4 regions of the Lacrimispora sp. 38-1 genome follow, and region 4 is predicted to be linked to each of the others. Evidence: riboswitches for the same ligand, from Rfam matches in the RefSeq annotation. Region 4 holds a riboswitch; each other region holds the start of a gene.
What was found. A riboswitch is a leader RNA that binds a small molecule or an ion and turns the genes downstream of it on or off. The one in region 4 is predicted to bind thiamine pyrophosphate.

Region 1 (5,357 bases), on a different contig from region 4:
TTCCACATGAAACGCTGTTGAATTTACGCAAACAATATCCTTACGTTTTATAAATAGAAAAAATGGTCTCCTTGATTTTTCAAATAAAAACAACTTATTCATACCAGTCAATCCAATTCTCACCGCAATATTCTTCTATAAGTTTAACAACTCTACTAATATATCTTTTAGATGAATCCGTTTCATTATTTGCCGGATACCATAAATTGACTTGGCCAAATCCAAATTTATTTTCTTTTGTCCTTGGTGCCCACCATTCGGTCTTTTTAAATCTAACACTTCTGGAGAGTAAGACAACATTCTCTTTTTTTGCTAAAATATTGTATAAATTAGTAAACACTTTACCATCTTCATGCTGTAGCTTTACTGCCTGATGATTTCGAAAGACCGTGGCATACTTATACCATCCAACATATTTTGATGTTTCTCTTTATCCCGGCTTATGGCTATCTGGAAGAGAAAATAAACTATTTTGTTTTCAGGTTTTTGGTATTAGTTAAATTAGAATTTAACGTATTAGTGTACATTGAAAACTTAATATTGATAGTTAGCAGGTTTGATGATATTCTACTTATAAAAAGATTATTACACTGGTTTTATGGAGGTGACAAAAATGTCTATAACTATTTATAATGATTGTGATGAACAAGAGTTTTTTAATTCAGTTCGTATAAATGGAATGCTTGAGCACAATATGAAAAAAACAAACGGTAAATTAAAAGTACCAAATATAGAGTTTACAAATATAGCACGAAATGAAAAGGAAGTTATTGTGGGAGGTGTATCGGGATCTACTTATCTCTCATCCTTAGAAATAGAGGTTCTTTGGGTGCAGGAAGCTTATAGAGGACAAAAAATAGCATCACGTTTATTGGAAGTAATTGAACATCAAGCAAAAGCCTCCGGATGCCAGATTGCTCACCTGACGACATATTCTTTTCAAGCTCCACTTTTTTATCAAAAGCAAGGATATGTTATTTGTGGGGAAGTCAACGGTTTTCCAGATGATATCAGACTATATACATTAAAGAAACAGTTATAATTTATAGTAAATATTATGAGCATAATGTAAGGCCAATAAAATTGAATATGTAAAGAGAATTCCTAACTATCAGTATAAACTGGTAGTTTTTTATTGTAGTTAATCCAGAAAACTGAAATTTAAAGGAGGTATTATGATAATTTTTAAAATGTTTATAGGATTTATCTGTTTTGCGTTTCTCTGCCTGAAACTTCCTGCCATTTAGTTTGGTCATTTTATGGTATTCCTTAGGTGGAAATTGATTGATCTGCGTAAGAAATTAAAGTTGGAAAAGCAAGGAATCGTTGTCTTTTCGCCCCTTTGGGCTTAAAATGTTTTGCGGCAGGCAGGGAGCCGGGAAAACCATGACTATGGTGTGGTATTTAGTACCAGAATGCACCTTTGGAGAGCTTAAGTGATCTGTTAAAATACCACAATTGTGATGATGGTATGAAATTTGCAATTGATGAAATACAGAACGAATTCTCTTCTGCTGTTACAAAGGATTTCCCGGAAACTTTGTTAAGTGAAATTTCAATGCAACGTAAGCAGAAAATAACCATTTTATCATCTTCACAGGTGTTTACCCTTGTTGCATCTCTCCCGGCTTCTTCCTCTGATGCACCTGAACGGAAATGCAGCATTCAAAATAAATCTCTTTTTCCTTTTATTTGTCTTGCATAATCACACGTATAGTAGTATTATTATTCATAACAATTTAATACCGGGGAGCTTGCGGGTGTTTTTACCCAAACAGGCTGAGAGGAAGGTGTGACTTTCGACCCATTAACCTGATTTGGATAATGCCAACGTAGGGACGACTGAATTTATAAGTAATATGGGAAGTTGCCAATCAGGCAGCTTCCTATTTTTTTAAGGAGGATTAAAATCATGATAAAAATCAATGGCATTTTTCATGAAGCAGCAGGAAAAACTCTGGCAGAATATCTGGCAGGTACCAGATACAATCCCAAGCGGATTGCTGTTGAATGGAACGGAGTAATCGTTACAAAAGAGCATTATGAGAAAACAGTACTTCAAAATGGTGATGTTGTTGAGGTAGTCAGTTTTGTAGGAGGAGGTTGATATGAACAACATTCCTACAATGGATGAAATGAGGAGAGCTCTTGACAATCGGAACGGAAAGTCTTTGCAGGATAAGTTCGCAAGCTCCACTGTCGCTATCTGCGGGCTTGGAGGTCTTGGATCAAATATTGCTGTTTCCCTTGCCCGTGCAGGCGTGGGCAGGCTGATTCTGATTGATTTTGATAAAGTGGATGTTTCTAATCTCCACCGCCAGCAGTATAAGGCTTCCCAAACCGGTTGTTTCAAAACAGAGGCTCTTGCTGCAAACTTAAAGGAAATCGCACCATATATAAGAGTCATCACACATACCAGGAAAATCGATGAGAATAACTTTAATGAAATGCTTTGTAATGCGGATATCATTTGTGAGGCCTTCGATGGGGCTGAGGCTAAAGCTATGCTGGTAAACAGTGTGCTGGAAAAGATGTCTGAAAGGTATCTGATCGCCGCTTCCGGAATGGCAGGAATTGATTCCGCTAACGTTGTAAGAACCAGAAGAATTACAGATCATTTCTACCTCTGTGGAGATGAAGTTAGTGATGTAGAGGATAATATTGGACTTATGTCCTCACGAGTCATGTTGTGCGCCGCACATCAGGCACATATGGTGCTCCGCATTCTTGCAGAAAAATATGAAGCTTGAATTACAGAAAGAAGGTAGACATTATGCAATCAAACGACAAACTGATTATTGGCGATCAGGAATTTAGTTCCCGGTTCATTCTGGGTTCCGGAAAATATTCCCTGAGCCTGATTGAAGCAGCGGTAAAGGATGCCGGTGCAGAAATCATTACCCTTGCCGTTCGCCGAGCCAATACGAAAGAACAGGAAAACATTCTGGATTACATTCCGAAAGGGGTCACACTGCTTCCCAATACTTCCGGCGCAAGAGATGCCGGGGAAGCAGTGCGAATCGCCAGGCTTGCAAGAGAATTAGGGTGCGGTAACTTTGTGAAGATTGAAATTATGCGGGACTCCAAATATCTGCTGCCCGATAATCAGGAAACCATCAAGGCCGCAGAAATTCTTGCAAACGAAGGATTTGTGGTTTTGCCTTATATGTATCCCGATTTGAATACAGCTCGTGATCTGGTGAGTGCTGGTGCTGCTGCTATTATGCCGCTTGCTTCTCCCATCGGCTCCAACAAGGGACTCGCTACACGGGAGTTTATTCAGATCTTAATAGATGAGATCGATCTTCCAGTCATAGTTGATGCCGGCATTGGCCGGCCTTCCCAGGCTTGTGAGGCAATGGAAATGGGCGCCGCGGCAATTATGGCAAATACTGCTCTTGCTACAGCCGGGAACCTCCCTCTGATGGCATCTGCATTTCGTCAGGCAATCGATGCGGGAAGAAAGGCATATCTTTCTGGTCTTGGAAGAGTTCTTGTACGCGGAGCAGCTGCCTCCGACCCTCTGACCGGTTTTCTGCATAACTAGGGGGGCATTATATGGAAAATAAATTTTTGGTTGATTCTGAGTATTTGTCAGAAGCCGTTCTTGAGAAGAAACATCTACTGGAAACGGATCCGTCATGCCGCAAAAATCACATGGAGTATCTGCCTGGAATGGAACAAATTCAATCCGGTATCTGCGAAAAGGTTATATCTCAGATGAAGTCCTATGACTACTCCCAATATACTGCAAAAGATGTTATGTCAGCATTGGATCATGAGATTTGTTCGCTGGAAGATTTCAAAGCGCTGTTATCACCTGCGGCAGAATCCTTTCTTGAGCAGCTGGCCCGCAAAGCGAGACTGGAAACCAGCAGGCACTTTGGCAATACAGTATATCTTTTTACTCCGCTGTATATTGCAAACTATTGTGAAAACTACTGTGTGTATTGCGGATTTAACTGTTATAACCATATCAGACGTATGAAGCTGAGCATGGAGCAGATTGAGCATGAAATGAAGATTATTGCAGACAGCGGTATGGAGGAAATCCTGATACTTACAGGAGAAAGCCGTACTCAGAGTGATGTGGCCTACATTGGTGAAGCCTGTAAGCTGGCCCGGAGATTTTTCCGCATGGTTGGATTGGAAATATATCCGGTAAATACAGACGAGTATCGGTATCTCCACCAATGTGGAGCAGACTATGTAACGGTGTTTCAGGAAACCTATCATGCAGATAAATACGAAACCATACATTTATATGGGCACAAGCGGGTGTGGCCCTATCGTTTTGATGCGCAGGAACGAGCTCTCAGAGGCGGTATGCGGGGCGTAGGATTTTCTGCATTGCTGGGCCTTTCCGATTTTCGTACGGATGCACTTGCCAGTGCACTTCACGTGTATTATTTACAAAGAAAATACCCGCATGCAGAAATGTCCCTTTCCTGTCCCAGACTTCGCCCCATCATTAATAATGAGAAAATAAATCCTATTGATGTGGGTGAAAAGCAGCTTTGTCAGGTCATCTGTGCTTACCGCATTTTTCTGCCGTTTGTGGGAATTACTGTTTCTTCCCGTGAGAGTGAGGCTTTCCGCAATGGTATTGTAAAAATTGCAGCCACGAAAGTTTCTGCAGGAGTTTCAACAGGAATTGGCGATCATGAAAGCAAATACAGGGGAAAGGAGTCAGACGGAACACAAGGCGATGAACAGTTTGAAATTAATGACAGTCGCAGCTTCAAAAAAATGTATGAGCACATTTCTAAGGAAGGCTTGCAGCCCGTTTTGAATGATTATCTCTATGTTTAATATTTATTGTATTACCAGCCGGATTTTGTGTAAGGAAGATTTTCTGCATCGAATAGAAAAAATTGCTCTCAGCCATCCTGCAGGTATCATCCTCCGGGAAAAGGACTTATCAGAGGTACAATACAGGCAGCTTGCAAAACAGGTCATTCAAATTTGTACAAAGCACCAGATTCCATGTGTACTTCATAGTTTTGTTGATACTGCCATAGAGCTGAATGCGGAGGCGATACACCTTCCGCTTCCGAAAATGCGGGAAATGACCGATGTACAGAAGAGGCACTTTAAAATAATTGGTGTATCCTGTCATTCGGCAGAGGAGGCCAAGGAAGCTGAGAGACTTGGCTGTACTTATATTATCGCCGGGCATATTTTTGCAACCGACTGCAAGAAGGGATTACCCGGGCGGGGTGTCCGCTTCCTGGAATGTATTTGCAAAAGTGTATCTATACCAGTTTATGCGATCGGAGGGATTGAATGTAATAATGCCCGTTCTGTCTGTAAAGCAGGAGCCAAAGGAGCCTGTATCATGAGTGGGTTTATGACAT
Region 2 (5,357 bases), on a different contig from region 4:
TGACAAAGATGTCAAAGAAACACGCCATTATCAGAAGACTGACAGCAGTGGAAACACTGGGCTGTACTCAGATTATCTGCTCGGATAAGACGGGAACCTTAACACAGAACAAAATGACGGTTGTGGAACATTCTGCTTCTGACGAAACCCTTCTTATGACTGCCATGTCACTGTGCTGTGATGCGGAATTGGACATGGACAGTTCACAGGCAGTGGGAGAACCTACGGAATGTGCCCTGGTCAATGATGCATTTAAAAATGGTTTGTCAAAGCCGGAGCTGGCAAAGGAATATGTAAGAATTGGAGAAGCACCCTTTGATTCCGTCAGAAAGATGATGTCAACGGTTCATAAAAAAGCAAATGGTACAGTGATACAGTTTACAAAAGGTGCGCCGGATGAGGTTTTAAAACGATGCACCAGGGTTTATACAGGCGGCGGCATCGCTGATATGACAGATGAAATGCGTGAAGCCATTTTAAAAGCAAATAAAAGCATGGCGGATAATGCGCTCAGGGTTTTGTGCGGTTCCATGAGAGAGTGGGGCAGCGCTCCTTCGGCCGTTGAGCCGGAAATACTGGAAAAGGATCTGGTGTACCTGGGTCTTTCTGGAATGATCGATCCGGTACGTCCTGAAGTAAAAGCAGCGATTACAGAATGCCAGGAAGCAGGTATCCGGCCGATTATGATTACCGGAGACCATAAGGATACAGCTGTTGCCATTGCAAAAGAGCTTGGAATTCTTGAAAATGAAAGCATGGCGGTTACTGGTGCTGAGCTTCAAAAGATCTCTGATGAAGAACTGGAAAAGACAATAAAGAATTATTCTGTTTACGCAAGAGTTCAGCCGGAACATAAGGTACGTATTGTCAGGACATGGAAGAAGCTTTCCAAAGTAACTGCCATGACAGGAGATGGTGTGAACGACGCACCTTCCATTAAAGAAGCGGATATCGGTGTGGGAATGGGAATTACCGGAACAGATGTTACAAAAGATGTTGCAGATATGGTGCTGGCCGATGACAATTTTGCGACTATTGTGGCCGCTGTGGAAGAGGGACGCCGTATTTACGATAATATCCGCAAGGCGATCCAGTTTTTACTTTCCTCAAATCTTGCAGAGGTAATTGCCGTATTTGTCGCCAGCCTTTTAGGGTTTACAATTTTAAAGCCGGTGCATCTGTTGTGGATTAACCTGATTACAGACTGTTTTCCTGCCATTGGTCTTGGTATGGAAGCAGAAGAAGGCGATATTATGAAACGCGCTCCAAGAAGTCCCAAAGATGGCGTATTTTCCGATGGCATAGGGGCCGAAACAGCATTTCAGGGCTGGATGATCGCGATCCTTACTCTGGCTGCGTACTTTATCGGGCATTATATGGAAAGCGGAGTATGGGAGATTGCGGAGAGTTCCGATGGTATGACGATGGCATTTTTAGCCCTGTCTCTTCTTGAAATGTTTCATTCCTTTAATATGCGTTCCAGAAAGGAATCCATCTTTCAATTAAAATCACGGAATAACTTTCTGACCGCATCGTTAGCGGTATCCTTTGTTTTGACAACTGCCGTAATTTATGTTCCGTTTTTAAGAGAAGCATTTTCATTTGAGCATATTTCATTTGTAGAATATCTTGTAGCGATATTGATTTCCGTTTCCATCATTCCGATTGTGGAGATTATGAAACGGTTGAAGCATAAAAAGAAATAAGTGTAACAACGAAAAATACCGTCCGGATGGACGGTATTTTACACTTGTATGTCTGACTTCAGGGGCGCACGTACCCCGCTAAACTTTAACCATTTACCGCCTGACGTTTCATCTGGCTGATGGCTTCGATGACCGGAGGCAGATATAATATTACTATAGTAACAACCATCTCAGGAACAATATAGGTGGCGTTATATCCAAAGGTATATAAAAGCGGGTTCATGCCTTCCGGTGCATAGGAAGCAAAGAATATATAACCGGATATAACATGGCAGAGGTATCTGCCCAAAACACCTGTAACATAACCAGGAATCAGACCATACTTTCTATTATGAAATAATCCCGAAAGTCCCAGGCATCCAAATGCAACCGGATAGTCCAGGAGGAACTGAACGGGGGCATAGATATATGGCTCCACAATAAATTGAAGAATTCCGTATGCCACTCCTGTCATGATTCCGGCCTTAACGCCGTAGATATAGCCGGTCAGACAGATGAACAGCATGGAGAACAGTGTGATGGAACCTCCAAACGGGAGTGAGGCAAATTTGATGAAAGAAGCCACCAGCGCCAGTGCCATCGCGCCTGCGCAGGTTACCATCTGGCGGGTTTTCAGCTGTCTTGTAGGCAGGTTTTTGCCAGTAAGCAGATGAAGTCCAAGCAGAATCACCAGAAGCGCAGCAACCACCAGACCGTATCCGCCTGGTTTTAAGAAGTATTCTCCGGATTCCTGAGAATAGGTTAGAAAAAATGACATTAAAAAACCTCCTTTATATGCACAGGAGGGGACTACTACTATTGCTTCCTTCCGCCGGCATTATCCGGTTCAAGTAGTAAGGGTCAGGTAAATACCATTCTCAGCCTAAGGCTCCCCCAGCGTGTCATAATTTTTTCATTTCGGTGTGAGTATAACTGAAATAAAAGGGATTGTCAAGCTATTTGAACCTGTAAAAATAAGTATAAAAAAGTAAATTAAGCACAACCTAGTAAAGCAGTGCATCATTGCATTTTTTCGGATTAAAAATACAGATGCGGAGGTTGTGTATATGACAGGCTTTATCATAGCTCTGATATCAGGAGCGCTAATGAGTATACAGGGAGTATTAAATACGGGAGTGTCCAAACAGACAAGTATGTGGGTGTCCACCGGCTGGGTTCAGCTGACCGCCTTTTTAACCTGCCTGATTTTATGGTATTTTTCAGGAAGGGACGATATTTCAGCCCTTCTTACGGTTCACCCCAAATACATGCTGATCGGAGGTATTCTAGGCGCATTCATTACTTATACAGTTGTAAAAAGTATGGGGACCTTGGGTCCGGCTAAAGCCGCGCTGATTATAGTAGTATCCCAGATAGTGGTGGCTTATGCAGTGGAGGTATTTGGATTATTCGGTGTGGAAAAAGTGGGATTTGAGTGGAAAAAACTGATTGGGGCAGTTGTAGCCATCATAGGCATTATAATCTTTAACTAATTTGGAAATAGTGCTTGTATTTACTTATTTCTTTAGGTAGAATAGGTACAAGGGCTGAGGATGGGATCCTTTTTTGCAAAATTTTGTAAAGGGAGGATTCCATGAACTATCATAGGATTAAGATCGCAGCCATAGCTATATGTGTAATCATATGCAGCATCTGCTATGGCTTAAACAGAAATCATATATACCCGGAAGAAAAAGCTTTTGTTTCTATTCAGGAGCCGCCTGTTTCCTCAATGGAGGAAACTCCGGCCTCGGATTCCCTGAAAGCACCGGAAGAACCGTCACGTATTTGCTATGTACATATATGCGGAGAGGTGGTTTCTCCGGGAGTCTATGAGCTGGAGGAGGGAAGCCGTATTTTTCAGGCTGTCGCGGTGGCCGGAGGCTTTACGGAGAATGCAGCTGCCGATACGTTAAACATGGCAGAGCAGGTCAAAGATGGTATGAAGATTCAGGTGCCGGATCAGGAGGAAGCCAAAAGGCTTTTGGATCAGGGAACATCTTCCTTGAAAAATATACCGGAAGGCAGTCATAAGGTGAATCTTAACACGGCAGGTAAGGAAGAACTGATGACTTTAAGAGGTGTCGGAGAGGCAAAGGCGGATGACATCATTCGTTACCGGGAGAGTCACGGCGGATTTCAGAAGATTGAAGATATTATGAAGATATCAGGGATTAAGGAGGCAGCCTTTCAGAAGATAAAAGACGATATAACGGTTTAAATAGAAAACAGAGGTGCAAAATGGCAAGTGTTTTAGTAGTAGATGACGAAAAACTGATTGTAAAAGGAATGAGATTCAGTCTGGAGCAGGACGGTATGGAAGTGGACTGTGCCTATGACGGTGAGGAAGCCATTAATCTGGCAAAGCAGAAGGAATACGATGTAGTGCTTTTGGACGTTATGCTTCCAAAGTATGATGGATACGAAGTTTGTCAGGCGATCCGGGAGTTTTCCGAGATGCCCATCATCATGCTGACAGCCAAGGGCAATGATATGGATAAGATTCTCGGGCTGGAGTACGGAGCCGATGACTATATTACAAAGCCCTTTAATATTCTGGAGGTAAAAGCCAGGATTAAGGCAATCATGCGGAGAAATGCCAAGAAGGGCAGACGGGATCATAAGGAAGACAGCCATCTGGTGACAGCCGGTGATTTAAAACTGGACCGGGATGCCAGACGGGTCTTTATCGCAGATAAGGAGATCAATTTAACGGCCAAGGAATTCGATCTTCTGGAACTTTTAACCTGCAATCCCAGTAAGGTTTACAGCAGAGAACAGCTGCTTACTTATGTTTGGGGAAACAAGGCGATGGACACAGGCGATGTCCGTACGGTAGACGTTCATGTAAGGCGTCTGAGGGAGAAAATCGAGCCCAGCCCCAGTGATCCCAAATATGTGCATACCAAATGGGGTGTGGGATATTATTTCCGCGTCTAGTGAAAAAAGGAGGATTTCTTCCGGGAAGCCGGAGAGATCCGCCTTTTCTTAAATTAAGGAGTGCTGATACGATGAAGAAAAGCCCGCAGGGTGAACGATGGAGAAGGCTTGATAATACGGCAAAGATTTTTCCGGTCATAGCCGATGAAAATTTAAGTAATGTGTTCCGGATCAGCGCTGAGCTGAAGTGTGAAGTGGTTCCAGGAACCTTGCAGAGAGCATTAGAGGAAGTTCTGCCGCAGTTTGAAGGATTTTCGGTGAAACTGCGGAGGGGTTTTTTCTGGTATTATTTTGAACACAACAGCCGGATGCCGGTCATTGAGCGGGAGACCACTTACCCCTGTAAGTATATTGACCCACACAGCAACCAGCTTTTTTTATTCCGGGTCACTTATTTTGGCAGGCGGATCAACCTGGAAGTATTTCATGCTGTCACAGACGGACTGGGTGCCGTTAATTTCTTAAAGGCACTGGTTTACCGCTATCTTGATCTGGTAAAGGATTCAAGAACTGGTCACAGGGCGACCCAGAAGATTTCTTCCGATGTTTCCATGAATGTGGAGGACAGTTATGTCCGCCATTATAAAAAGATCCGGAAACAGAAATACAGTTCTGCAAAAGCGTATCATATTACCGGAGAATATCTCTCCCTGGATGAGGAGAACATTCTTCACGGCTATATAGGTTTAAAAGAGATGAAGGCAGTGAGTAAGCGTTACGGAGTCAGCATCA
Region 3 (5,357 bases), on a different contig from region 4:
GACTCCTATGTAAGGGGAATTCAGGGCGGAAGCGGGAAATGTTTTGACTGGAACATGATTCCGGCGATTAAAAAACCCTGGTTTCTGGCAGGGGGAATCGGCATGGAAAACATAGAGGAAGCTCTTAAAACCAAAGCATTCTGTCTGGATGTCAGCAGTCTGGCTGAAACAAATGGCAAAAAAGACCCGGAAAAAATAAAAAAAATCATACAAACAGTAAGGAGTGGAAAATCATGTCAAAAGGAAGATTTGGACAGCACGGCGGACAATTTATCCCCGAAACGCTGATGAATGCAGTGACGGAACTGGAGAAAGCCTACAATGCCTGTATGCAGGATGAAGAATTTCTGGCAGAGTTAAAGACACTGCATGAAACCTACACAGGAAGACCTTCTCTGCTTTACTACGCAGAGAAAATGACAGAGGATCTTGGCGGTGCAAAGATTTATTTAAAACGGGAAGATTTAAACCACACCGGATCCCACAAAATCAACAATGCACTTGGTCAGGTTCTTCTTGCAAAAAAAATGGGAAAAACCCGTGTCATCGCAGAAACCGGTGCAGGCCAGCACGGAGTGGCTACTGCTACTGCCGCAGCCTTAATGGGGATGGAATGTGAAATCTTCATGGGAAAAGAGGATACGGACCGCCAGGCATTAAATGTATTCCGTATGGAGCTTCTGGGTGCAAAGGTTCATCCAGTTACCAGCGGTACGCAGACCTTAAAGGATGCGGTAAATGAAACTCTCCGGGAATGGACCAACCGGGTGGAGGATACCCACTACGTTCTGGGTTCCGTCATGGGACCTCACCCATTTCCCACCATTGTGCGGGACTTCCAGAGCATCATCGGAAAGGAAGTCAGGGAGCAGATCTTAAAAGCAGAAGGAAAGCTTCCCGACATGCTGATCGCCTGTGTGGGCGGAGGCAGCAATGCCATGGGCCTGTTTTATGATTTTATTGGAGACAGCTCTGTTAAGCTGGTGGGCTGTGAGGCTGCAGGACACGGCATTGATACAGATAAAAATGCTGCCACCATCTCCACAGGAACCGTGGGTATTTTCCATGGTATGAAATCCTACTTCTGCCAGGATGAATACGGACAGATCGCTCCGGTTTACTCCATCTCAGCAGGACTTGACTATCCGGGAATCGGACCGGAGCACGCCGCACTGTTTGATACCGGAAGAGCAGATTATGTTCCTGTTACCGACAACGAGGCGGTAGATGCATTTGAATATTTATCCCGGAAGGAAGGAATCATACCAGCCATTGAAAGCGCCCATGCCGTGGCTTATGCCAGAAAAGTTGCACCTTCCATGGGAAAGGACCAGGTTATCGTCATTAACTTATCCGGCCGAGGAGACAAGGATGTGGCCGCAATTGCACGTTACAAGGGGGTAGAAATCTATGAGTAGAATCAGTGAAGCATTTGCAAAAGGGAAAGCATTTATCCCGTTTATTACAGCCGGTGACCCGGACCTTGCAATTACAGAGCAGCTGGTTCCTGCCATGGCTAAGGCAGGTGCCGATATCATAGAACTGGGAATTCCTTTTTCTGATCCGGTTGCAGAGGGAATCGTGATCCAGGAAGCTGACCAGCGCGCCCTTGCCTCCGGCACTACCTCAGATAAAATTTTCGAAACTGTCACACGCATTCGGCAAAAAACAAATGTGCCCCTGGCATTTATGACTTACATTAATCCCATATTTGTATATGGAAGCGAGCGTTTCATTAAAAATGCGGCAGAATGCGGCATCGATGCTCTTATCGTGCCAGATATGCCTTTTGAAGAAAAGAATGAACTTCATCCCATCTGCCAAAAGTACGGGATTGACTTAATTTCTCTGATCGCTCCCACTTCTAAGGAACGGATTACGGCCATTGCTTCAGAAGCAGAGGGATTTGTTTACTGTGTTTCTTCCATGGGCGTAACAGGTGTGAGAAAGGAAATCACCTCTGACATCGGAGATATGGTTTCTCTTGTAAAGAATTCCAAAGATATTCCCTGTGCCATAGGCTTTGGAATTTCCACACCGGAACAGGCGAAGGAATTAAGTAAATATGCAGATGGTATTATCGTGGGAAGCGCCATTGTGAAGCTGGCTGCCATGCATGGAAAAGACTGTGTGGAACCGATCTGCAGCTACATAAGAGAGATGAAATCTGCAATAACTGATTGATCCTCCCACTTTGATTAAGCAAATTCCACTTGACATTCATTTAGACCGGTGCTACACTAGTGCCACAAGAGGGAGCTCGTATGCGGGCTGAGAGGAAGTTATCAAACTTCGACCTTTATAACCTGATTTGGGTAATGCCAACGTAGGGATTTATACGAGACGGATGTATTGATCTGGGCCTGTACCTGTTGGTATGGGCTCTTTTTTTGTCCAGAGCCGTAAATCCCTCCAAATAATGAAGGAGGACTACATATGAATTACACCACACAGATGGATGCCGCAAGAAAAGGCATTATGACGCGGGAAATGGAAATCACAGCGAAAAAAGAAGGGATTAAACCGGAGGAGCTTATAAAGCTGATTGCACAAGGTAAGGCAGTTATCCCTGCCAACAAACACCATACCTGCCTGGAGCCAAACGCCATCGGTTCCATGCTGAAAACAAAAATCAATGTAAATCTTGGAACTTCCAGAGATTTAAATGACATGGATCTGGAATTAAAAAAGGTAGAGGATGCGGTTTCACTGGGGGCTGAATCCATTATGGATTTAAGTTCCTTCGGAGATACAAGGAAATTCAGGAAACGGCTGACAGGAGAATGCCCGGCCATGATTGGAACGGTGCCCATTTACGATGCCGTTGTTTATTATCATAAGCCTCTTAAGGAGATAACTTCTGAAGAATGGATTCAGATTGTGGAAATGCATGCCCTTGACGGAGTGGATTTCATGACTATTCACGTAGGCATCAACAAGCAGACAGCGCACCGTTTTAAAGAGGCAAAACGCCTGACTAATATTGTATCCAGAGGCGGTTCCATCATCTTTGCCTGGATGGAGATGACTGGAAATGAAAATCCATTCTATGAGCATTATGACCGTATTCTGGAAATCTGCCGGGAACATGATGTGACATTAAGCCTTGGAGATGCCTGCCGACCTGGCTGCATTGCGGATGCCTCTGATATTTCCCAGATTGAAGAGCTGGTTACCCTTGGGGAACTGACCCGCCGTGCGTGGGAAAAGGATGTACAGGTAATTATTGAAGGACCAGGACATATGCCCCTGGACCAGATCGCCGCCAATATGAAAATCCAGCAGACTATCTGTAAGGGTGCACCTTTTTATGTACTGGGGCCTCTCGTCACTGACATTGCTCCCGGATATGATCACATTACCGCAGCCATCGGAGGGGCCATAGCTGCTGCTGCCGGAGCTTCTTTCCTCTGCTACGTGACCCCTGCGGAACATTTAAGGCTTCCTGATGCAGATGATGTGAAGGAAGGCATTATCTCTGCCCGGATTGCAGCCCATGCTGCTGATCTGGCAAAAGGCATCAAGGGTGCGAAAGAATGGGATTACCAGATGAGTGATGCAAGGAAACGGCTGGACTGGGAAGCAATGTTTGCTCTGTCCATTGATCCGGAAAAAGCAAGAAGGTATCGTGCATCTTCCAAACCGGAAAAAGAAGATACCTGTTCCATGTGCGGTAATTTCTGCGCTATGAAAAATATGAACCGGATTTTAGACGGAGAGATTGTCAACATCTATGACGAATGATATTGACTTAAAAGGAGAAAAAATCATGAATCCGAAAACAAATTTAAATAAAGCTGCTGTCACTCAGACCTCTGCAGGAGTTACCATAAAAAAATTGGCGGCTGGCGGAATGCTGGTAGCACTCACCGTTTCGCTCTCCGGCTTTTCCATTCCCATCGGAGCCTCCAAATGTTTCCCGATTCAGCACCTGGTAAATGTACTGGCAGGGGTATTTTTAGGTCCTGCTTACGGAGTTGCCATGGCATTTGTCTCATCTCTCATCAGAAACTTATCCGGTACCGGAACGCTTCTGGCTTTCCCCGGAAGCATGGTGGGGGCATATCTCAGTGCGCTTCTGTTTAAAAAGACCGGAAAACTTCTTTTGGCCTATGTGGGAGAAATTACAGGAACCGGGCTGATCGGCGCTCTTCTCAGCTATCCGGTTGCAGTGCTGATACTGGGAAAGGAAGTTGCAGTTTTCTTCTTTGTTGTTCCCTTTCTTATGAGCACAGTGTGCGGTACTCTGTTTGCCGCCTTTTTATTAGAAACGTTTCGCAGGCTGGGTCTGCTTTCCTATCTGCGCCAGCTGATTAACTGATGGTTTATGATTGACAAAACGTGTATACTGCAATATGATTAAAAGGTAAAAATAATAAAAAGAGGTGAAGAAATTCCGGTATATCAGATGTTATAAATTCGCAGACATGGATATAGCTGGAAAAGAGTAAAAAAATCAATGGAACAGACGAAAATTAAAAGCTGAATTGTCAGCCTTATTTTTGTGCCTGCTTTTTGATTTTATTTACTCTCAGTCTTTTCTTTATCGATTTAAGAACAGCCGCGGAGTAATGTCCGCGGCTATTATTTTACCAATTTATAAGGAGGCGCTCATTATGCTGTATGAAATCAAAGATTTATTAAAACGACCTGAATTATATCAGGAAACCAGTATTCCTTTTTGGGATGATGAATACATTTCCAGACAAATGCTGAAAGCCCATCTTGATCCGGAATTTGACGGTGCCAGCCGAAAGCTGGATTTTATCCGGAAATCAGCGGAATGGATTGCCAAAACGGTTCCGCCCAAAGACTATCCCCTGCTGCTGGATTTAGGGTGCGGTCCCGGAATCTATGGAGAATTCTTTTCAAAATCCGGATTTAATGTAACCGGAGTGGATTTTTCCTCACGTTCCATTGATTATGCAAAAAAATCAGCTGCTGAAAAAAAGTTAAACATCGATTATTCCTGTCAGAACTATCTTTCCCTTGAATTAAACCGTACATTTGATTTTGCAGTAATGATTTACTGTGATTACGGTGCTCTTTCTCCTGAGAAAAGAAAAATCGTTTTAAAACAGGTTTATGACCGTTTAAAACCAGGAGGTAAATTTTTGTTTGATGCTTTTTCCTTAAATGAATTCGATAGTTTCCAGGAAAAACAGATATGGGATATTCATGAAAGCAACGGTTTCTGGCGGGAGGATGAATATGCTGAATTGAAAAGATGCTGCAAGTATCCTGTTAATGTAACCCTGGATCAATACGTCATTATTTCAAAAACAGGAGCTTCTGTTTACTATCTCTGGAATACCTATTATACAGAAGCGACTCTGATAAAAGAGGTGGAAGCATCT
Region 4 (5,357 bases):
ATCAGGACTGCGCAGTTCAGCTTTTGAAAGATTGCCTCCGCCGCTTTTTCCATGTCGCGTTTGCTGCCGATTTTCATATTCCAAAGTGCCTCCGCTTCCGGAATATTCGGTGTGACAAGAAGGGCCATAGGCAGCAGTTGGGTAACAAGCGCATCCATCGCCTTTTCAGAAAGCAGTTTCGAGCCGCTGGTTGATATCATAACAGGATCAACTACCAGATTTTTCACGCTGTATTCTGTCAGCTTTCCCACAATCGTCTCTATAATCCCGCTGTTTGAAACCATACCGATTTTAACTGCATCCGGAATAATGTCTGTAAAAATACAATCCATCTGCTGTCCTGCAAATTCAGGTGTCACATCCATAATTGATGTAACACCTGTGGTATTCTGGGCGGTCAGAGCCGTTATTACACTCATTCCATATACCTTGTGGACAGTCATTGTCTTTAAATCTGCCTGAATACCGGCGCCTCCGCTGCAGTCGGAGCCCGCAATCGTCAAAACCTTTTTCATAAAACCGCCTCCTTTGCCAGGGATAAAAGGGACTTCACTGCCTGTTTCTTATCCCTGGCAGCAAACACTGCGGAAATCACGGCTACTCCGTCAATATTGCTCCCTTTCAGCTTTAAGATATTATCCTCATTAATTCCTCCTATGGCAATGACCGGAATGGATACGGAACTGCAGATTTCTTTTAAAGTCTCAAAGGAAACGGGGCTGGCATCGGTTTTTGTAGAAGTTTCAAAAACTGCTCCCACCCCGATATAATCTGCACCGTTTTTTTCAGCCAGAAGTGCCTGTTCTTTTGTCTGGGCGGATACTCCAAGTATCTTGTCATCTCCGATCAGTTCCCTGCATTTTTTTGCCTCTAAGTCCTTCTGGCCTACATGAACCCCGTCTGCTCCCACAGCCAGAGCAACTCTAATGTTGTCATTGATCACAAAGGGAATTCTATACTTTGATGTAATTCTTCTAATCTCCTTCCCTTCGGCTACAAAGCTGTCAAAATCAAGATTTTTTTCCCTCAGCTGGATAAAGGTAGCACCAGTTTCCAGGATTTCCTCCACCTGCTCATGAAGCCTGCTGCTGCCAAGCCACGTCCGGTCAGTGACCACATACAAAAGCATGTTTTCTTTAGATACATTCATACTTTGCACCTTCTTCCAGCATTTTTTCATCCAGTCCGCTCATTTCATCAATCAAAAGCATACGGTATGTACCGGTGCCTCCATGAAGCTCACACATTCTCTCATATGCCCGTTCACCGCACAAACCCATCCCGCATACGGCAGCTGCTGATGCGTTAAAAATATCACCGGGATTGGCACCAATATAGCTTCCGGTAACAGCGGAAAGCATACAGCCCGTTCCAGTCATTTTACTCATCATGGAATGGCCGTTTCTGATTGCATACACATGGGCCTTATCTGCCACCAGATCAATGGCACCAGTAATCACAATGACAGAGCCGGTTCTTTTTGAAAACGCTCTTGCAAATTCTGCCACACTCTTTAAATTCTCCTCTGTTACTTTATCAGCTTCACAGGCATCTACTCCTGAGGTTCTACCTTCTCCTGCAGCCAGAAATTTAATTTCAGATATATTTCCTTTAATCACGGAAAATTTTATCTCTTCCAAAAGCTGAAATGCTGTTTTATTCCGATATGCTGATGCCCCTGCTCCCACAGGATCCAAAACAACAGGAAGGCCGCATTTATTTGCTGTTTTTCCTGCTGCAGTCATGGACGCAGCCGTTCTCTCATTCAGGGTTCCCATATTGAGCACCAGAGCAGAAGAAATAGCAGTGATGTCACGGACCTCATTGATGTCATCCGCCATAATCGGGGATCCTCCGCTGGCCAGTATGATGTTGGCGCAGTCGTTTACAGTCACATAGTTTGTGATTGCATGAACCAGTGGTACCTTGTTTCTTACATTTGTAATGATCTGTTCAAACATTTTCTTATCTCCTTTTCCTGGTTTTGAGGGAAAAAAATGAGATATGCCAGGAAAGACATATCTCATGATATTCAGTAAGAGTGGCTGTCCCTACGTTGGCATTACCCAAATCAGGTTAAACGGGTCGAAGTTCAAAACTTCCTCTCAGCCGGGTCACCAGCTCCCCAAAACTATATTGATTTTTCTCGATTTTAACACAGCAGACATCCGAAGTCAATTCAATCCGATTACATGATTGACAAAAAAATCAACCAGCTCCGGATCAAACTGCTTTCCTGCACCCCGGATCAGTTCATTTCTTGCATAAGCAGCCGGCAGTGCCCTCCGGTAACTTCTGTCACTTGTCATGGCATCGTAGGCGTCAGCAATAGATATAATTCTAGCATACAGCGGAATATCTGTTTTGCTTCTTCCCTTTGGGTACCCCTTTCCATCCCACCGTTCATGGTGGCATAAAACAATCTCTGCTATTTCCGACATATTGGGGGAGGTGTTTAATATGCGGTATCCAATTTCTGAATGCTTGCGGATCTCCTGATATTCATCTTCTGTTAGCATACCCGGTTTATTCAGCAGCGCTTCCTGAATTCCAATTTTTCCGATGTCGTGGAGCAGCCCGGCTGCCTTAATCTTCTTAATGTCACTGTCAGGCATCCCCATCTGTCTGGCCATTGTTTCACAAAGTTCTGCTACCCTCTGGGAATGCTGTTCCTCCCTTGGATTCTTTTCATGAAGGGTGTTTAATATAATATCCAGTGTTTTGCTTCTTCTGCTGTAAGCCTCATATAATTTGTTCTGATACATCTCATCTTCTGCCAGCTTCACGGCATTTAGAACTGATAAACCAGAATCCGTTATAATGCAATAGCCGAATGAAACCGACAGCTCGATTCCATTGATGGTCTCGCCTGCACATTTTTCTTTTAATTCCCGGATATACTGTTCTGTCTCCGCTTTCTCAGTCTTTTTTAAAATAATAGCAAACTCATCTCCGCCTACACGGCTGATCAATTCCCCTTCCTTTTCAGAATCCGCCAGTATTTCAGCAAATCGTTTCAGCATATAATCTCCATATTCGTGGCCAAAGGAGTCATTTACCATCTTTAATCCGTTGAGATCGGAAAAAATAACGCTCATTGGATAATTTTCTTTCCGGTCCAGTTCTTTCGCTTTTTTATCAAAATACCTTCTGTTATGCAGTCCGGTCACCTGATCATGATAACTGATTTCTTCAATTTCCCTGATATAATTATGAGTTTCCGTTATGTTTCTGGCAATTGCAATGACTTTATCATCAAACCATTTTACAATCCTGAGTTCATGATATTCTTTGACCTGTCCACTGGTCCATTCATATTCAATCTTCTGGTTCTCTCCAGTAAGAAAAACCTGGCTGATCAGCTCACTTCCCTTTGCCGCGATGCGGCGGGGCATCACATCTTTAATATTTTTACCGATAAACTGATCCTTTTTAAAAAACAAATGATCCATATCCCCGATACCGTCTAGAAATACCCCTTCTTTGGAAATGACGAATACCGTGTCCGGAATGGCTTCCATCAGGGAATTTGCATATTTCAGACTGTGATACATCTGGGTTTCCCGCTCTGTTAAGATCTGATTCTGCCGGATTAACTGTTTCTGGGAATCGACATTCTCATTCAGAGACTGATTAAGCTTTTCACTGCTCTGCTTTATCTGCTGCTTCATTTCTTCAAGAGACTTTCCTATTAATCCGAATTCATCTGATCTTGTTACCAGCTCACTGCTCACTTTCTGGTCGAGCCGGCGTTCTCCAATGCTTTTTATTTCTCTTAAAATAGCGTTTACCGGACGGTCAATAATTCTGTCCGTGAGAATAAAAACAGTGAAAGACATAAACAGCAGAGAAAGACCGAAAATCCATATAAATGTGTCTGACAGCTGACGCAAAGGCTGATTAATGGAACTCTCCGGAATCTCAAAAACAATTTTCCAGCCCAGGTCATTGAGCGTTTTATAATACAGACTGATCTTTTGTTTATTCCGGTGATAGGAAGTGCTTCCATCCTCATTGGAAATGATTTCAGAAACTGCTAAAAGAAAGGACTGATTTTCTGAATCGTATACGCTGCCTTTTGCCTTCACCACAGCTTCGTCTTCCGCAGCAAGATAGGTTCCTTCCCTGTTAATAATATAGGTTGTACCGTCATATCTGGCAATGTAGTCTGAGATAAATTTCTGCATGGAAGACAGACCTACATCAACAGTAACACAGCCGATATATGTTCCGTTTTCGTCTGTAACAGGCTGAGAGCAGGTAATCATATACAAATTGGAGGTCTGGTCATAGTACATATCAGTCCAGACAGTTTTTTCCGTCTTTTTTGCAAGAGTGTAATAATTCTGTGAAAAGTAATCGTAATCAGAGCTGCTGTATTCGAAAGTTGGAATAATCCGGTCACCATCCCTGTACACATAGGGTCCCATATATTTTTGGGACTGATCATACAGATAAGGTTCAAACCAGAATCCAGCCCCTAAAATAAACGGATTATCCCTGACAACCGGCTCTAAAATATGAATGTAATAATCAGGGGAATAATCTTTGTACCCATTCCCCGCAAACACTGCCAGAACACGTGATATTTCAGCAGCATCATTCATGTTTTTTTCAATAATATTTTTCTGTATTTCCTTTTCTGCAGATATTCTCTCACTGGTCTCATGATCAACGATCCTCTTTGCTGTCCGTACACTTGCACTATAACTCAGCATGATGACCACACATAATACCGGAATAACGATCAGAAGCATTTTCATTCGTATATGGCTAAGCATACCATCACCTCTATCATATGTATTCTGATTCAACCCTTTTATCTGTCATCCCATTCCAGCATTCTTTCAAATATTTTAATTATATTATCGTCAGGTTGTCAAGCAGAATAAAGTTACCTGTCATAAAAAATAGTAAGCCATAAATGATTATACTTCATCTATCGCTTACTTTTAACTTTTAATCACAATCTATGATGTTTTCGATAATCCAGAGGACTGACTCCTGTCTGCAGCTTAAAAAATTTAGTGAAACTGGAAGGCTGCTCAAACCCAAGTTTACCAGCTATCTGATAAATGGGTTCTTTTGTCTTTATCAGTAATTCCTGCGCAATATCAAGTACCTGTAGCTTTATATATTCCTGAGTTGTCTTTCCGGTTTCTTTTTTCAGCATATCAGACAGATAATTGGGTGAATAGCCCATAGCTGCAGCCAGATTTTTGACACTGGGCATTCCGTTCTGTTCAATGGTCTCCTTACTGCACTGCTTCTTTAGAATCTTTTTAAAATTTTCAACTGATTCTTTACAAACTACGGTTCTGGTTAAAAACTGCCTTCCGTAATAACGTTTGGCATAG

Region 1: it holds a riboswitch for thiamine pyrophosphate, as region 4 does, so the genes downstream of both, thiS (sulfur carrier protein ThiS) here and thiM (hydroxyethylthiazole kinase) in region 4, are expected to answer to the same signal.
Region 2: it holds a riboswitch for thiamine pyrophosphate, as region 4 does, so the genes downstream of both, thiT (energy-coupled thiamine transporter ThiT) here and thiM (hydroxyethylthiazole kinase) in region 4, are expected to answer to the same signal.
Region 3: it holds a riboswitch for thiamine pyrophosphate, as region 4 does, so the genes downstream of both, thiC (phosphomethylpyrimidine synthase ThiC) here and thiM (hydroxyethylthiazole kinase) in region 4, are expected to answer to the same signal.

Annotation. Positions count from the first base shown of each region.
Region 1 covers NZ_JBANEW010000099.1:253,161-258,517, forward strand. Annotated here, with positions in the region: gene V7D18_RS26805 (hypothetical protein) at 95-340, opposite strand; gene V7D18_RS26810 (GNAT family N-acetyltransferase) at 614-1,042, shown strand; TPP riboswitch at 1,737-1,856, shown strand; gene thiS (sulfur carrier protein ThiS) at 1,913-2,107, shown strand; gene thiF (thiamine biosynthesis protein ThiF) at 2,109-2,750, shown strand; gene V7D18_RS26825 (thiazole synthase) at 2,774-3,547, shown strand; gene thiH (2-iminoacetate synthase ThiH) at 3,559-4,812, shown strand; gene V7D18_RS26835 (thiamine phosphate synthase) at 4,805-5,357, shown strand, end outside.
Region 2 covers NZ_JBANEW010000055.1:145,364-150,720, reverse strand. Annotated here, with positions in the region: gene V7D18_RS14835 (cation-translocating P-type ATPase) at 1-1,706, shown strand, start outside; gene thiT (energy-coupled thiamine transporter ThiT) at 1,792-2,463, opposite strand; TPP riboswitch at 2,493-2,591, opposite strand; gene V7D18_RS14825 (DMT family transporter) at 2,753-3,178, shown strand; gene V7D18_RS14820 (helix-hairpin-helix domain-containing protein) at 3,280-3,906, shown strand; gene V7D18_RS14815 (response regulator transcription factor) at 3,927-4,625, shown strand; gene V7D18_RS14810 (DUF6320 domain-containing protein) at 4,697-5,357, shown strand, end outside.
Region 3 covers NZ_JBANEW010000066.1:26,958-32,314, forward strand. Annotated here, with positions in the region: gene V7D18_RS19565 (phosphoribosylanthranilate isomerase) at 1-288, shown strand, start outside; gene trpB (tryptophan synthase subunit beta) at 234-1,418, shown strand; gene trpA (tryptophan synthase subunit alpha) at 1,411-2,184, shown strand; TPP riboswitch at 2,243-2,351, shown strand; gene thiC (phosphomethylpyrimidine synthase ThiC) at 2,437-3,744, shown strand; gene thiW (energy coupling factor transporter S component ThiW) at 3,770-4,321, shown strand; gene V7D18_RS19590 (class I SAM-dependent methyltransferase) at 4,617-5,357, shown strand, end outside.
Region 4 covers NZ_JBANEW010000043.1:206,264-211,620, reverse strand. Annotated here, with positions in the region: gene thiD (bifunctional hydroxymethylpyrimidine kinase/phosphomethylpyrimidine kinase) at 1-515, opposite strand, end outside; gene thiE (thiamine phosphate synthase) at 512-1,150, opposite strand; gene thiM (hydroxyethylthiazole kinase) at 1,137-1,961, opposite strand; TPP riboswitch at 2,031-2,138, opposite strand; gene V7D18_RS09315 (HD domain-containing phosphohydrolase) at 2,175-4,781, opposite strand; gene V7D18_RS09310 (helix-turn-helix domain-containing protein) at 4,964-5,357, opposite strand, start outside.